Linked DNA regions of Sinorhizobium sp. BG8. The protein of the gene in region 1 interacts with the protein of each later gene in a pairwise test. Links are inferred from orthologs where the notes say so. Each region holds a gene or a part of one and is shown in the gene's direction. Other genes may lie near its edges.

Region 1 (7,809 bases):
AGAGCGTGCGACCAGTCGAGCGCTTTGACAGTTCCTTTGCCAGCTTGACGCGCTGCGCCTCGCCGCCCGAGAGCGTATTCGCCTGCTGGCCGACCTTGATGTAGCCGAGGCCCACCTGGTTCAGCGTCACCAGCTTGTCGCGCACGGCAGGCACGGCCGCGAAGAACTCGACGCCTTCCTCCACGGTCATGTCGAGCACATCGGCGATCGACTTGCCCTTGAAGTGCACGTCCAGCGTTTCCCGGTTGTACCGTTTGCCGTGGCAGACGTCGCAAGTGACATAGACGTCTGGCAGGAAGTGCATCTCGATCTTGATGACGCCGTCGCCCTGGCAGGCTTCGCAGCGCCCGCCCTTCACGTTGAAGGAGAAGCGCCCCGGCTGGTAGCCGCGCGCCTTTGCCTCCGGCAATCCGGCGAACCAGTCGCGGATCGGCGTGAAGGCCCCGGTGTATGTCGCCGGGTTCGAGCGCGGCGTCCGGCCGATCGGGGACTGGTCGATATCGATGACCTTGTCGATGAATTCGAAGCCGTCGATGCGATCGTGCTCGGCAGGGTTTTCGCGCGCGCCCATGATGCGGCGCGCCGCCGACTTGTAGAGCGTTTCGATGAGGAAGGTCGACTTGCCTCCGCCGGAAACGCCGGTGACAGCGGTAAAGACACCAAGCGGGATCGAAGCAGTCACGTTCTTTAGGTTGTTGGCTCGCGCGCCGACGACCGTGATCTCCCGCTTCTTCTTCGGCTTGCGGCGTTCGGCCGGCACCGCCACGGAAAGTTCGCCCGAAAGGTACTTGCCCGTAAGCGATTTCGGGTTCGCCATGATGTCGGCGGGCGCGCCCTGCGCAATCACTTCGCCACCATGGATGCCCGCCGCCGGGCCGATGTCGACGACATAGTCTGCGGTCAGGATCGCGTCTTCGTCATGCTCCACGACGATCACGGTATTGCCGATATCACGAAGATGGCGAAGCGTCTCCAGAAGGCGGGCATTGTCACGCTGATGAAGGCCGATCGACGGCTCGTCGAGGACGTAGAGCACGCCGGTGAGGCCGGAACCTATCTGCGAGGCGAGCCGGATGCGCTGGCTTTCGCCACCGGACAAAGTTCCGGAATTGCGCGAAAGGCTCAGATATTCCAGCCCGACATCGTTGAGGAAGCGCAGCCTCTCGCGGATTTCCTTGAGGATGCGGACCGCGATCTCGTTCTGCTTGGCGTTCATGTGGTCCGGCAGCTTGTCGAACCAGTCGCGTGCGACGCGGATCGACATCTCGGTCACTTCGCCGATATGCAACTTGTCGATCTTGACGGCGAGCGCCTCGGGTTTCAGGCGGTAGCCGTTGCAGGCCGGGCAGGGGGCCGCCGACATGTAACGCTCGATTTCCTCGCGCGCCCATGCAGAATCGGTTTCCTTCCAGCGTCGTTCGAGGTTCGTCACGATCCCCTCGAAAGACTTGGTCGTCTTGTAGGAGCGCGCGCCGTCCTGGTAATTGAACTCCACCTTCTCGCGGGTGCCGTGCAGGATCGCGTCCTGAGCCTCCTCGGAAAGGTCCGACCAGCGGTTCGAAAGCTTGAAGCCATAGGCGGCGCCGAGGGCTTCCAGCGTCTGATTGTAGTAGGGCGAGGACGACTTCGCCCATGGCGCGATGGCGCCATCCCGCAGGGTGCGCTGCGGTTCGGGAACGATGAGGTCTTCGTCGATCTTCTGCTGGCTTCCCAGACCGTCGCAGGTGGAGCATGCGCCGAAGGGATTGTTGAAGGAAAAGAGCCGGGGCTCGATCTCGGAAATGGTGAAGCCGGAAACAGGGCAGGCAAACTTCTCCGAGAACAGCACCCGTTCATGCGTCTCGTTGAGCGACTTGTTTGCACTTCCGCCTGCTGCCGTTTCTTCCGGTGGCAGGGGCTTGTCCGCGAATTCGGCGATCGCGAGACCGTCCGCAAGCGTCAGACATGTTTCGATGCTGTCGGCCAGGCGTGCGGCTAGGTCCGGCCGGACCACGATCCGATCGACCACGACGTCGATGTCGTGCTTGTATTTCTTGTCGAGGGCAGGCGCGTCTGCGATCTCGTAGAACTGGCCGTCGATCTTGACGCGCTGGAAGCCCTTTTTCATGAGCTCCGCCAGTTCCTTCTTGTATTCTCCCTTACGGCCTCTGACGACCGGCGCCAGGATATAGAGCCGCGTACCTTCGCCCATGTCGAGGACACGGTCGACCATCTGGCTGACGGTCTGGCTCTCGATCGGAAGTCCGGTCGCCGGAGAATAAGGCACGCCGACGCGGGCGAACAGCAGGCGCATGTAGTCGTAGATCTCGGTGACTGTCCCTACCGTCGATCGGGGATTGCGCGAAGTCGTCTTCTGCTCGATGGAGATCGCGGGAGACAGGCCATCGATCTGGTCGACATCGGGCTTTTGCATCATCTCGAGGAACTGGCGGGCATATGCCGACAGGCTCTCGACGTAGCGGCGCTGGCCCTCCGCATAGATCGTGTCGAAGGCAAGCGAGGACTTGCCCGAGCCGGAAAGTCCGGTCATCACGATCAGCTTGTTGCGGGGCAGATCCAGGTCGATGCCCTTGAGGTTATGTTCGCGCGCGCCGCGGATGGAGATGGTCTTTAGTTCGCTCATGGTGTCCAGCGTGAGGATCTCGTTTGCGCATCCTATGTAGGGACTGACGACAGCCTGTCCATGCGCTTCGGGATAAATCCGTGCCTGTTTCCGATTCGGTTGACAAGATACTAGGGATTTTCTAGAACAAAAAAAGAACAAATTGCAGGTGGAATTTCATCTGTGGATTACTGGCTTCGCGGGGCGGCGCCGGCGGTCGGCAATCGATAAGATGGATGGATTGCATTTTAACGAAACCGGGCTCGCCTGGTGCGGTGACAGGAACAAAAGCGATGGCTGGTAGCGTCAACAAGGTTATCTTGATCGGAAACGTCGGGGCGGACCCGGAAATCCGGCGCACGCAGGACGGCCGCCCGATCGCCAACCTGCGGATCGCGACGTCGGAGACGTGGCGGGACCGCAATTCCGGCGAACGCCGGGAAAAGACGGAATGGCACACGGTCGTGGTTTTCAACGAAGGCCTGTGCAAGGTCGTCGAACAGTACGTGAAGAAGGGCGCCAAGCTCTACATCGAGGGCGCGCTGCAGACGCGGAAGTGGCAGGATCAGAACGGCAACGACCGTTATTCGACGGAAGTCGTCCTGCAGGGCTTTGGCTCGACGCTGACGATGCTCGACGGTCGCGGCGAGGGCGGTGGCGACCGTCGCGGGGGGGCGGACTTCGGCGGTGCGCCGAGCTACGACGACTATGGATCCCAGCCGTCCTCCTCGTCCTCGAGCCGGTCGAGCAGCTCGGCCTCGTCATTCTCGCGCGACATGGACGACGACATCCCGTTCTGATCGCTTCGCAATAGCGATCCCGCCTTTCGGCTCATTGATGCCACCTCCTGCTGACCGCAAGGGGTGGCATGTTTGTTTGCGCTCCAACCCCGCAGCCAAAGCACGGAGCCTGACATGTGGAACGCTGCAGCGCCAACGCTGCTGTATCGACAAAGGCAGCTTTCGCGCGGCAGAGGTTGCGTGTCGTCGAGCTGATCAGGGGCCGGTGTAGACGGACAACGTAGCTCTCAGCCCGTCGATCACGAATTGCACCGCAAGGGCGGCGAGGATCACGCCAAGCAATCGGGTAAGGATCGCCCGGCCGGTAACCCCCAGGAACCGGTCGATGCGCTCCGCGACGACGAGCGCGAGAAAGAGCACGAGAAGGCAAATCGCGATAACCGCAATGAGGCCCGCCCGCTGCACCGGCGTGGGGAAGGATCCCGCAAGCAGGATGGTCGCCGAAATCGCGCCCGGACCCGCGATCAGGGGCAGGGCGAGGGGAAAGACCGCAATGTTGTGAATGTGGTCCTTGGTGATCGCCACCTCGCTGGTCTTCTCCTTGCGGTCCTGCCGGCGCTCGAAAATCATCTCGAACGCGATCCAGAACAGGAGAAAGCCTCCGGCGATGCGGAAGGCGCCGATGGAGATACCGAGCAGGCCCAGCAGGCTCGCGCCGGTCAAGGCGAATGCTGTCAGAATGCAGAAAGCGATGATCGTGCCGCGAAGCGCTACCTGCTTTCGCTGGGCGCGGTTCATGCCGATGGTCAGTCCGAGAAAGAGCGGCGCCAGTCCGGGTGGATCGATGGTTACGAGCAGCGTGGTGGTTGCGTTGACCAGCTGATCCACGTTGAGCATCGGCTGCGTCTCCCCGCCACCCCTTGCGCTCCGGGACGAGCCCCGGTACGACAATTGTTAGACGAGGGCGGGACCGAGGGGAAGGCCCACGAACCCCAATCGCCGATTGCGCCACCAAATCGCGCCAATTGGCGGATTTTCTGGGAAAAGCCTGTTCAAAACTGCCGCCAAAATTGGCGCCGGCAGTTGCTGTAGGCTATAAAAACAAGAATGATTCTTAGCAAAGATCGTGATCAAAATTGACCGAACAAACGACCCCCGGCGGCAAGAACCCTCCCGGCATTGAGCCCATCTCGATTATCGAGGAAATGCAGCGGTCCTATCTCGACTACGCCATGAGCGTGATCGTGAGCCGCGCGCTTCCCGATGTGCGTGATGGCCTCAAGCCCGTTCACCGGCGCATCCTGTACGGGATGAACGAGCTCGGGATCGACTGGAACAAGAAGTACGTCAAGTGCGCCCGCGTCACCGGTGACGTGATGGGTAAATACCATCCCCACGGCAACATGGCGATCTATGACGCACTCGCCCGTATGGCGCAGGACTGGTCGCTTCGCCTGCCGTTGATCGACGGCCAGGGCAATTTCGGCTCGATCGACGGTGACCCGCCGGCGGCCGAACGCTACACCGAGTGCCGGCTGGAAAAGGCCGCACACTCGCTTCTCGACGATCTCGACAAGGAGACCGTGGATTTCCGCGACAACTATGACGGCACCCTGCAGGAGCCCGTCGTCGTTCCCGCGAAGTTCCCGAACCTTCTCGTCAATGGCGCCGGCGGTATTGCCGTCGGCATGGCGACGAACATCCCGCCGCACAATCTTTCGGAAGTCATCGACGGCTGCGTAGCACTGATCGACAATCCGGCAATCGAACTCATCGATCTCATGCAGATCATCCCCGGACCGGATTTTCCGACTGGTGCATTGATCCTCGGCCGGGCCGGCATACGTCAGGCCTACGAGACGGGCCGCGGATCGGTCATCATGCGCGGCCGAGCCCATATCGAGCCCATGCGCGGCGACCGCGAACAGATCATCATCACGGAAGTTCCCTATCAGGTGAACAAGGCGACGATGATCGAGAAGATGGCCGAGCTCGTGCGCGAGAAGCGCATCGAGGGCATCTCCGACCTGCGCGACGAGTCCGATCGCCAGGGCTACCGCGTCGTGATCGAGCTGAAGCGCGACGCCAATGCCGAGGTGATCCTCAACCAGCTCTATCGGTATACGCCGCTCCAGACATCGTTCGGCTGCAACATGGTTGCGCTCAATGGCGGCAAGCCGGAGCAGATGACACTTCTCGACATGCTGCGGGCCTTCGTCGCGTTCCGCGAGGAAGTCGTCAGCCGCCGCACGAAGTATCTGCTGCGCAAGGCGCGCGAACGTGCGCACGTCTTGGTGGGCCTCGCGATCGCCGTCGCCAACATCGACGAAATCATCGCGCTGATCCGCAATGCGCCTGATCCGCAGACCGCGCGCGAACAATTGATGGAGCGGCGTTGGCCGGCAAAGGACGTCGAGGCTCTCATCCGCCTCATCGACGACCCGCGCCACCGCATCAACGACGACCTGACCTACAACCTTTCCGAAGAGCAGGCCCGCGCCATTCTGGAACTGCGCCTCGCTCGCCTGACGGCGCTCGGCCGTGACGAAATCGGTGACGAGCTGAACAAGATCGGCGAGGAAATCCGCGATTTCCTCGAGATCCTGAGCTCCCGTCTCCGGATCATGAGCATCGTCAAGCAGGAGCTCGTGGCGGTTCGCGACGAGTTCGGAACGCCACGTCGCACCGAGATCGCCGACGGCGGCCCGGACATGGACGACGAGGACCTCATCGCCCGGGAAGACATGGTGGTGACGGTCTCGCATCTCGGGTACGTAAAGCGCGTGCCCTTGGCCACCTATCGTGCGCAGCGACGCGGCGGAAAGGGGCGTTCCGGCATGGCAACGCGCGACGAGGATTTCGTCACGCGGCTGTTCGTCGCCAACACCCATACGCCTGTCCTGTTCTTCTCCTCGCGCGGCATCGTCTACAAGGAAAAGGTCTGGCGCCTGCCGATCGGCACGCCGCAGTCACGCGGCAAGGCCCTGATCAACATGCTGCCGATCGAACCCGGCGAACGCATCACCACGATCATGCCGCTGCCCGAGGATGAAACCACGTGGGAGAACCTCGACGTCATGTTCTCCACGACGCGTGGAACCGTTCGACGCAACAAGCTCAGCGACTTCGTACAGGTCAACCGCAACGGCAAGATCGCGATGAAGCTCGACGAGGAGGGCGACGAGATCCTCAACGTCGAGACATGCACGGACCGCGACGATGTTCTCCTCACGACCGCGCTCGGACAGTGCATCAGGTTCCCTGTCGACGACGTGCGCGTCTTTGCGGGCCGGAATTCGGTCGGTGTGCGCGGCATATCGCTCGGTGAAGGCGACCGCATCATCTCGATGTCGATCGTCAGCCATGTGGATGCCGAGCCGTGGGAACGCGCAGCCTACCTCAAGCGCTCGGCAGCCGATCGTCGTGCGGCAGGCGGCGACGTCGAGGAAATCGCGCTCGTCGGCGAGGAAGTCACGGATGAAGGCCAGCTTCCGGACGATCGCTACGAAGAGCTCAAGGCCCGCGAACAGTTCGTGCTGACGGTATCGGAGAGAGGCTTCGGCAAACGCTCGTCCTCCTACGATTTCCGCACCTCTGGCCGAGGCGGGAAGGGCATCCGGGCGACCGACACCTCCAAGACCGGGGAGATCGGCGATCTGGTTGCCGCGTTCCCGGTCGCCGAAGCGGACCAGCTCATGCTCGTCTCTGATGGTGGCCAGCTCATCCGCGTGCCGGTCGACGGTATCCGCATTGCCAGCCGCGCAACCAAGGGCGTTACAATCTTCTCTACTGCCAAGGACGAGAAGGTGGTGTCGGTCGAGCGTATCAGCGAACCGGAAACCGACGAGGAAGAGGAGGGCGCTGAAGGCCTTCCCGAAGGTGACGCACCGGCGCCGACCGTCGAGGAATAGGTTTCCAGGCGGATACGCGTCCACGACGCCCAATCTTTGAAAACCGGCAATTCTCTAAAACCGGGCGGTCAAACCGCCCGGTTTTTTCATGTGCGCGGGCAACACAAATTGCAGCCCGCTGATCGGCGGCGAGGGGGCGCCTCCCGTTTGATTGCGCGAGACCTCACGAGGTCGTTCCCGAGCGGGGTGCGCTAGACGCCGAAGCCGCCTACTTCTCTTTTCGCAACCGCCAATGCCTCGCGATCACGTTTCGTCGCCTGGATGGTTCCAGCAAAATCGGCGATGAACAGGATCGTTATTGCCGTGATCGAGACGATGGTTGCAGCCACCATTTCATTGCCCCCGAGCGCTTCAGCGGATCCATTTTCCGCGGGCCGCAAGTTTGCTGACGGCGTCGCAGTTCTCTTCATGCACCGAGCGGATGGTCGCTGCGGTCAGACCGATGAACATAGCCAGGCAAAGTAAGGCGAGTATCATTTTGCCATTCCTTCCAGCGTGGGTGCGTGTTGCTCGGTTGTACTCAAGTCTCTCGGCACCAGAACGGGCCTGGCCGACT
Region 2 (7,523 bases), 2.3 Mb from region 1 along the record:
GGCGCCAAAACCCTGGATGCGCATCAGGAGGATGCCGAGAACGCCGGACAGCAGGACCAGCGACAGGGTCGGCAGCACGCCTATCTGGCGGCCGACGAGAATGAAACAGGCGATTTCGCCGAGTGGCAGTAGAAGAAATAGAACCGCCGGAATGAGTCTCAACATGGTGTCTCGTTTCGTATTGCCGTGTCAGGAAGGTGCGAGAACGCGCGCCCTCCTTTTTGCGCATTTGAATGATGCGCTTTTGCGGACTATATGGGAATGGATCAGATAATAAGAACGGCGGTACCGGTTTCCAGATGGGCTCATTCGACTTTGTAACGATCTTCTTCCTTGTCGCGGCAGTGATCATATTCCTGCAGTTGCGCAACGTTCTCGGTCGTCGTACCGGCCACGAACGTCCGCCCGTCGATCCCTATGCCAAGCGGGACGGTATCGAGACCGGTGATCCCGCGGATCGCGACAAGGTTGTAACTCTGCCTCGGCGGGATGGAAACCAGGAAACGGAAAATGCTTTCGCGGCCGTGGATGCATTTGCACCGGCCGGCTCGCAGCTCAACGAATCATTGCGGGCGATCGTCAAGGCTGACCCATCCTTCGATCCCAAGGAGTTTCTCAACGGCGCGCGTATGGCCTACGAAATGATCGTCGTCGCCTTCGCGGATGGCGACCGGAAGACGCTGAAGAACCTGCTCTCGCGCGAAGTCTACGAGGGGTTCGACGCGGCGATTTCCGAACGCGAAAGCAAGGGCGAGGTCGTCAAGTCGAGCTTTGTCGGTATCGAAAAGGCGGATATCGTGTCTGCCGAGGTCAAGAGCCAGGAAACCAACATCACGCTGCGCATCGTCAGCCAGCTAATTTCCGCAACCTACGACAAGGCCGGAAACCTCGTTGACGGCGATGCCGAGACGGTTGCCGAAGTCAACGATCTCTGGACTTTCGCCCGCGACGTCCGCTCGCGCGATCCAAACTGGAAGTTGATCGCGACGGAATCCGAAGGCTGAGCGACAATTGATGGACTTTCGCCTGAGACCGGTCAGCTTCACCGATCTTGCCGGCTGGCAGGATGACGATCCTTCCGTCCTGCTTCCCGCCATGGCGCGATGCCGCGATCACATCGTGAACAACAAACCCTACAAGACCGGTGGGCTTGGCATTTCCGCGGCGGAGTTGCTGCCTGCGCTTGAAGCTGCGGCGATGCACACGCCTGCAAGCGCGTCCGAATCCCGGATTTTCTTCGAGGAGTGGTTCTCGCCGTTCCGCATCGAGAAGGTGGATGGCACTGAGGGATTCTTAACGGCCTACTATGAGCCGGAAGTCGAGGTGAAGGCAGAGCCAAATCAGGACTTCCGATACCCGTTCTATCGGCGGCCGGCCGATCTCGCGGATATCGACGATGCCAACAGGCCAAGCGGCATGGATCCGTACTTTGCGTTCGGCTGGATGCAGGAAGCGGGCATCCGGGAATATCCGGACAGGGCGGCGATCGAGCAGGGGTTTCTCGCGGGCCGGCAACTGGAGATTGCCTGGGCACGCTCGAAAGTCGACGTCTATTTTGCCCACATCCAGGGCGCCGCACGACTGTTGTACCCGGACGGTTCGCTGCGCCGCATCACTTACGCCGCGAAGACCGGGCATCCGTTCTCGCCGATCGGGAAACTGCTGATCGACCGTGGAGAGATTGACCGGGCAACGGTCTCCATGGCGTCCATCCGTGACTGGCTCGCTCGCAATCCGGACAGGATGGATGAGGTCCTGTGGCACAATCGCTCCTTCATCTTTTTCCGCGAGGCGGAAGTGGAGGATTCGTCCCTTGGGCCGATTGCCGCCGCGAAGGTTCCGCTCGTGCCAGGGAGATCTCTGGCCGTCGACCGTCTCATTCACACGTTCGGCCTGCCCTTCTACATCACGAGCGAAACCCTCACGGTAATCGACGAGGGCAAGTCTTTCCAGCGGCTGATGCTGGCGCTCGACACCGGCTCAGCCATCGTCGGCCCGGCGCGCGGTGACATCTTCACCGGATCGGGCGAAGCCGCGGGTGATCGCGCGGGCAGCGTGCGCAATGCGGCGGATTTCTTTATACTGATCCCGAAGCAGGCGGCTGCGAGATACCTTCATGGCCAGGGATAGGAAGCCGATCAGCAACGCGGATCGCATTCTTTGGGGCAAGGTCGCCCGCAGCACGCGACCGCTGCCGGGCCGCATGGAAGACCTTCTCGACCTCGAGACCGTGCTGCTGAGCGAGAGCGAGGCTCTCCCCAGAGCGAGAGTGAACGATGAGCCTCCGGTCGAAACGCCGGGCGGCATTCAGGTTACCGCACCATCGGCAGGCGAGGCGAAGCGACACCATCCGCTGGAGCGTCCGGTAAAGCGCAAGATCGCCAAGGGGAAGCTGCCGCTCGATGCGCGAATAGACCTTCATGGCATGATCCAGAGCGAGGCTCACGGGTTTCTGCTCGACTTCCTGCTCCGCGCGCATCAACGCGGCTTGCGGCATGTGCTGGTGATCACGGGAAAAGGGACCTCCATCGGCAGCGATGGGGCCCTGAAGCGGGCTGTGCCGCTTTGGTTTTCGTTGCCGGAGTTCCGCCCGCTGATCTCGTCGTTCGAGACAGCGGCGCGCACGCATGGCGGCGAAGGAGCGCTATACGTGCGGCTTAGCCGTATGGCCGGAGGCGGACGCCCATGACGACGCCGTTCGGGGTTGCAGTTCGCCATCTGAGGGAGCGCAAGGGCGTCTCGCAAAAGGAGATGGCAAAGGCTCTTGGCGTCAGCCCCGCCTATCTCTCGGCGCTGGAACACGGGCGACGCGGAATGCCGACGTTCGATTTTCTCCAGCGAGTGGCCGGCTACTTCAACATCATCTGGGACGAGGCGGAGGAACTCTTCCGCATTGCCAGCATTTCCGACCCGCGCAGCACAATCGATACCGCAGGCTTGCCGCCCGAATACACGGCCTTCGCGAGCCGGCTAGCGGCCGAAATTCGTCACCTACCACCGGAGACAATACGGCGATTGGCGGGTATTCTGGAGAAGGCTTGCAATTCTCGCGCAAAAGCGCCGTGATCCCCTGATTTCTGCCCTGATTCAGCGCCACAAGATTTGGGAAGTCGCGACAAAGCACTTATAGTCTTGGCAGCTGGAAAACCGGTGATTCGCCGCCATTTCGGCTCTTCCGATAAATCTGGAAAGATTACCCTGTATGACTGATATTTCCGAGACCGAAAACGGCCCGGCCGAGTATGGTGCAGATTCGATCAAAGTCCTCAAGGGGCTTGATGCGGTACGCAAGCGGCCAGGCATGTATATCGGTGATACGGACGATGGTTCCGGCCTGCATCACATGGTCTACGAGGTCGTGGACAATGCGATCGACGAAGCCCTTGCCGGTCATGCTGACATCGTGACCGTGACGTTGAACGCCGATGGCTCGGTGACCGTCACGGATAACGGCCGCGGCATTCCGACGGACATCCACAAGGAAGAGGGCGTGTCGGCGGCCGAGGTCATCATGACCCAGCTCCACGCAGGCGGCAAATTCGACCAGAATTCCTACAAGGTATCAGGCGGTCTCCACGGCGTGGGCGTTTCCGTGGTCAACGCGCTCTCCGTCTCGCTGAAGCTGAAGATCCGTCGCGGTGGCAAGATTCACGAGATGAGCTTCACGCACGGTGTCGCCGACGGTCCGCTTACCGCTATCGGGGATTGCGGCGACGAGACCGGCACTGAAGTGACGTTCCTTCCGAGCACGGAGACCTTTTCCAACACGGAATTTGTCTACTCGACGCTGGAACACCGCCTTCGGGAGCTCGCCTTCCTCAATTCGGGCGTACATATCGTTTTGACCGACCGCCGGCACTCCGACGTCAAGCAGGACGAGATGATGTATGACGGGGGCCTCGAAGCCTTTGTGCACTATCTCGACCGCAACAAGAAGCCTCTCGTCGCCAAGCCCGTTGCAATTCGCGGCGAGAAGGACGGGATCACCGTCGAAGTCGCGATGTGGTGGAACGACAGCTACCACGAGAACGTGCTCTGCTTCACCAACAACATCCCCCAGCGCGACGGCGGCACGCATATGGCGGGTTTCCGTGGCGCGCTTACGCGCCAGATCGTGTCATACGCGGACAGTTCCGGCATCATGAAGAAGGAGAAGGTGTCCCTCACCGGTGACGACTGCCGCGAAGGCCTCACCGCCGTCCTTTCCGTGAAGGTACCCGATCCCAAGTTCTCTTCGCAGACCAAGGACAAGCTCGTCTCCTCAGAAGTCCGACCCGTTGTTGAAAGCCTTGTGAACGAGGCGCTGAGCGTGTGGCTGGAAGAAAACCCGTCGGATGCCAAGGTGCTCGTCGGAAAGGTTGTCGAGGCGGCGGCGGCGCGCGAGGCGGCGCGCAAGGCACGTGAGTTGACCCGGCGCAAGGGTGCGCTCGATATCTCGTCACTGCCCGGCAAGCTCGCCGATTGTTCCGAACGCGATCCTTCGAAGTCAGAACTTTTCCTGGTCGAGGGCGATTCGGCAGGTGGTTCGGCGAAGCAGGGCCGCTCACGCGAGAACCAGGCAATCCTGCCGTTGCGCGGCAAGATCCTGAACGTAGAGCGCGCGCGCTTCGACAAGATGCTCTCCAGCCAGGAAATCGGCACGTTGATCACGGCTCTCGGAACGTCGATCGGCAAGGACGAGTTCAATCCTGAAAAGCTGCGTTACCACAAGATCATCATCATGACGGATGCCGATGTCGACGGCGCCCATATTCGCACCCTGCTTCTGACGTTCTTCTTCCGCCAGATGCCGGAACTGATCGAGCGCGGACATCTCTATATCGCCCAGCCACCGCTCTATAAGGTGGCTCGTGGGAAATCCACGCAGTACCTCAAGGACGAGAAGGCCCTGGAAGACTATCTGATCTCGATGGGATTGGAGGAGGCCCGGCTGGAACTCGGGTCCGGCGAGGTGCGCACCGGGCAGGACATGCGCGAGGTCATACAAGACGCGTTGCGCCTTCGCTCGCTCATCGATGGCCTGCATTCGCGCTACAGCCGTTCGGTGGTTGAACAGGCGGCGATCGCAGGAGCCCTCAATCTCGAGCTCAGTCATGATCGGGAACGCTTCGACACGAAGGTTCAGGAGGTCGCCCAGCGGCTCGATCTGATCGCCGAGGAGACAGAACGCGGCTGGGCCGGGTCCGTCGGTGCCGATGGTGGGATCCGGCTCGAGCGCATGGTTCGAGGCGTGAAGGAATATTCCAACCTGGATATGGCACTGATCGGCTCCTCCGATGCTAGGCATATCGATCAGCTCGCTCCGCGCCTCAAGGAAATCTACGCGGCTCCGCCGAAGCTTTGGCGCAAGGAAGGAGAAACGGAGATCACCGGACCGCGCGCACTGCTCGATTCTATTTTCGCGAGTGGTCGCCGCGGCCTTTCGATGCAACGGTACAAGGGGCTTGGCGAGATGAATGCCGAACAGCTCTGGGAAACGACGCTCGATCCGAACGTCCGTTCGCTGCTTCAGGTAAGGGTTACCGATGCGACCGATGCCGATGGTCTGTTCACGCGATTGATGGGTGATGAAGTCGAGCCGCGCCGTGATTTCATTCAGGAGAATGCGCTGAGCGTGGCCAATCTCGACATCTGATCGAGCAAGCCTGAGTGTGTCCGGGCTTTCGATCAAGGCCACTCGGCAGCTTGACTGACTGCACCGCTAAGAGATGAAAAAGCCCCGCCTCCCTTCGGAGGCGAGGCTTTTTGTTTTCCGTATGGCCTGCTTATTCGGCGATGAAGTCACCGTTGAAGGCAACTTCCGCAAGCGGGCGGCGCGGGCTCGGCGTTTCGCGTGCCTGCAGGCCTTCCGGCAGCTGCGCCTTATCGCCGACGCGACCGATCACTGCAGCAGCTTCGACCCGATAGCCATCCGGAATTCCGAGGATTTCCTTTGCCTTGTCCACGTGAATGCCGGTCATGCCGTGCGCCTGGTAGCCGGAAAGCTGTGCCTGCAGGGCAAGTGCACCCCACGCGGCACCGGTATCGAAGGTATGGCTGTAGGAAGGCTTCTCTTCGGTTGCACCCGGAGCCTTGAAGCTGGCCTTGGAGATGATGATGACGAGTGCCGAGGCAGATTTGGCCCAGCTTTGGTTGAAATCGTTCAGGATCGGGAACAACTTGTCCCATTGTTCGGTGCCGCGCAGGGCATAGACGAAACGCCATGGCTGCGAGTTGAATGCCGAGGGCGCCCAGTGGCCCGCTTCGAGAATCGCGAGCAGATCTGCCTCGGAGATCGTTTCGCCGGTAAAGGCACGCGGCGACCAGCGGTTCAAGAACAGCGGATCGATCGGATGCGTGGCCTGGCGGTTGTTGCTGATGGTCATGTAGGAATCCTTTGCTTGGGCGATTGGGCGCGCTGGGAGGAACGCGTCCGGACAAATAGCACCAGTCGGGAGCGGCGGGCGAGCCTCTTCTCTACGCCACTACCGTTAATCCGGGCGAAAACGCGAGGCAAGGATCCGGCCGACTTGGCTCACGCAGAAGTGATACTTCGGTTGAGCGGAGCGCTTTTTAACAAAGAAACAAGCGTTTAAGCAAGAACCGACGCGAGAAGCAGGCTGCAAGCGATGGCGTAGCGATGTAGCCTTATCTGTGAAAAGAGGAGCAGGGTCATGCTTGTCGAAGGCAAATGGACGGCCGATTGGCATCCCGTTCAGGCGAAGGACGAAAAGGGTGGCTTCGTCCGGCAGATCTCAGGTTTTCGCAACTGGGTGACGCCGGATGGTGCACCGGGTCCGACGGGCGATGGCGGCTTCCCGCAGAAGCCGGGCGCTACCACCTCTACGTCGCCTACATTTGTCCCTGGGCATCGCGGACGCTGATCGGTCGAAAGCTCAAGGGCCTGGAGGGAGCGATCAGTCTCTCCGTCGTGGAGCCGGCCCTGACCAGGGAGGGCTGGCGTTTCGGGGATTACGCCGGGGCGACGGAGGATCAGGTCAACGGCGCCCGCTACATGCACGAAATCTACACGATTGCCGATCCGGTCTACACGGGCCGCGCCACTGTGCCCGTCCTGTGGGACAAGCATCGGCGGACGATCGTGAACAATGAATCGGCTGATATCCTGAGAATGTTGAACAGTGGCTTCGGCGCGCTCGCCAGCAGTGCAATCGATCTCTATCCGGCTTCCAGACGTGACGAGATCGACGCCTTCAATGATCGCATCTATCCCGGTCTGAACAACGGCGTTTATCGGGCCGGTTTCGCAACAACGCAACAGGCCTATGAGGAAGCATTCCAGGCCGTTTTCGAAACACTTGATTGGGCGGAGCAACAGATCTCCGCCAGAGGCTTCCTTTTCGCGGATCATCCCACGGAATCGGATATCCGGCTTTTCGTCACTCTTGTCCGTTTCGACGCGGCCTATCACGGCCTGTTCAAGTGCAATCTGAAACGCCTTGCGGACTATCCGGGGCTACGAGCCTTCACCAGACGCATGTACGATTGGCCGGGTATCGCAGAGACGGTCAGCCTCGATCATA

What was found. The genes of interacting proteins can lie anywhere in the genome.
Region 2: the proteins of gyrA (region 1) and gyrB interact in binary tests that used the Escherichia coli proteins (3 or more experiments, as listed by UniProt). The link is inferred for Sinorhizobium sp. BG8 from one-to-one orthologs.

Annotation. Positions count from the first base shown.
Region 1 is NZ_CP044011.1:2,956,198-2,964,006, reverse strand. What follows is about bases 4,144-7,453. They hold gyrA (DNA gyrase subunit A), read left to right. Parts: upstream 4,144-4,478; coding sequence 4,479-7,253; downstream 7,254-7,453. Other genes in these bases: F3Y30_RS14005 (hypothetical protein), read right to left, coding at 7,445-7,453; F3Y30_RS14015 (MarC family protein), read right to left, coding at 4,144-4,239. Also shown: excinuclease ABC subunit UvrA, read right to left, coding at 1-2,623; F3Y30_RS14020 (single-stranded DNA-binding protein), read left to right, coding at 2,896-3,402; more of F3Y30_RS14015, read right to left, coding at 3,598-4,143; more of F3Y30_RS14005, read right to left, coding at 7,454-7,585; F3Y30_RS26615 (hypothetical protein), read right to left, coding at 7,605-7,730. UniProt on the Escherichia coli protein: A type II topoisomerase that negatively supercoils closed circular double-stranded (ds) DNA in an ATP-dependent manner to maintain chromosomes in an underwound state.
Region 2 is NZ_CP044011.1:652,112-659,634, forward strand. The notes cover bases 2,895-5,918. They hold gyrB (DNA topoisomerase (ATP-hydrolyzing) subunit B), read left to right. Parts: upstream 2,895-3,202; coding sequence 3,203-5,635; downstream 5,636-5,918. Other genes in these bases: F3Y30_RS03005 (helix-turn-helix domain-containing protein), read left to right, coding at 2,895-3,066; F3Y30_RS03015 (nitroreductase family protein), read right to left, coding at 5,766-5,918. Also shown: F3Y30_RS02985 (FxsA family protein), read right to left, coding at 1-165; F3Y30_RS02990 (Tim44/TimA family putative adaptor protein), read left to right, coding at 300-1,004; F3Y30_RS02995 (murein transglycosylase A), read left to right, coding at 1,015-2,130; F3Y30_RS03000 (Smr/MutS family protein), read left to right, coding at 2,117-2,689; more of F3Y30_RS03005, read left to right, coding at 2,686-2,894; more of F3Y30_RS03015, read right to left, coding at 5,919-6,365. UniProt on the Escherichia coli protein: DNA gyrase negatively supercoils closed circular double-stranded DNA in an ATP-dependent manner to maintain chromosomes in an underwound state.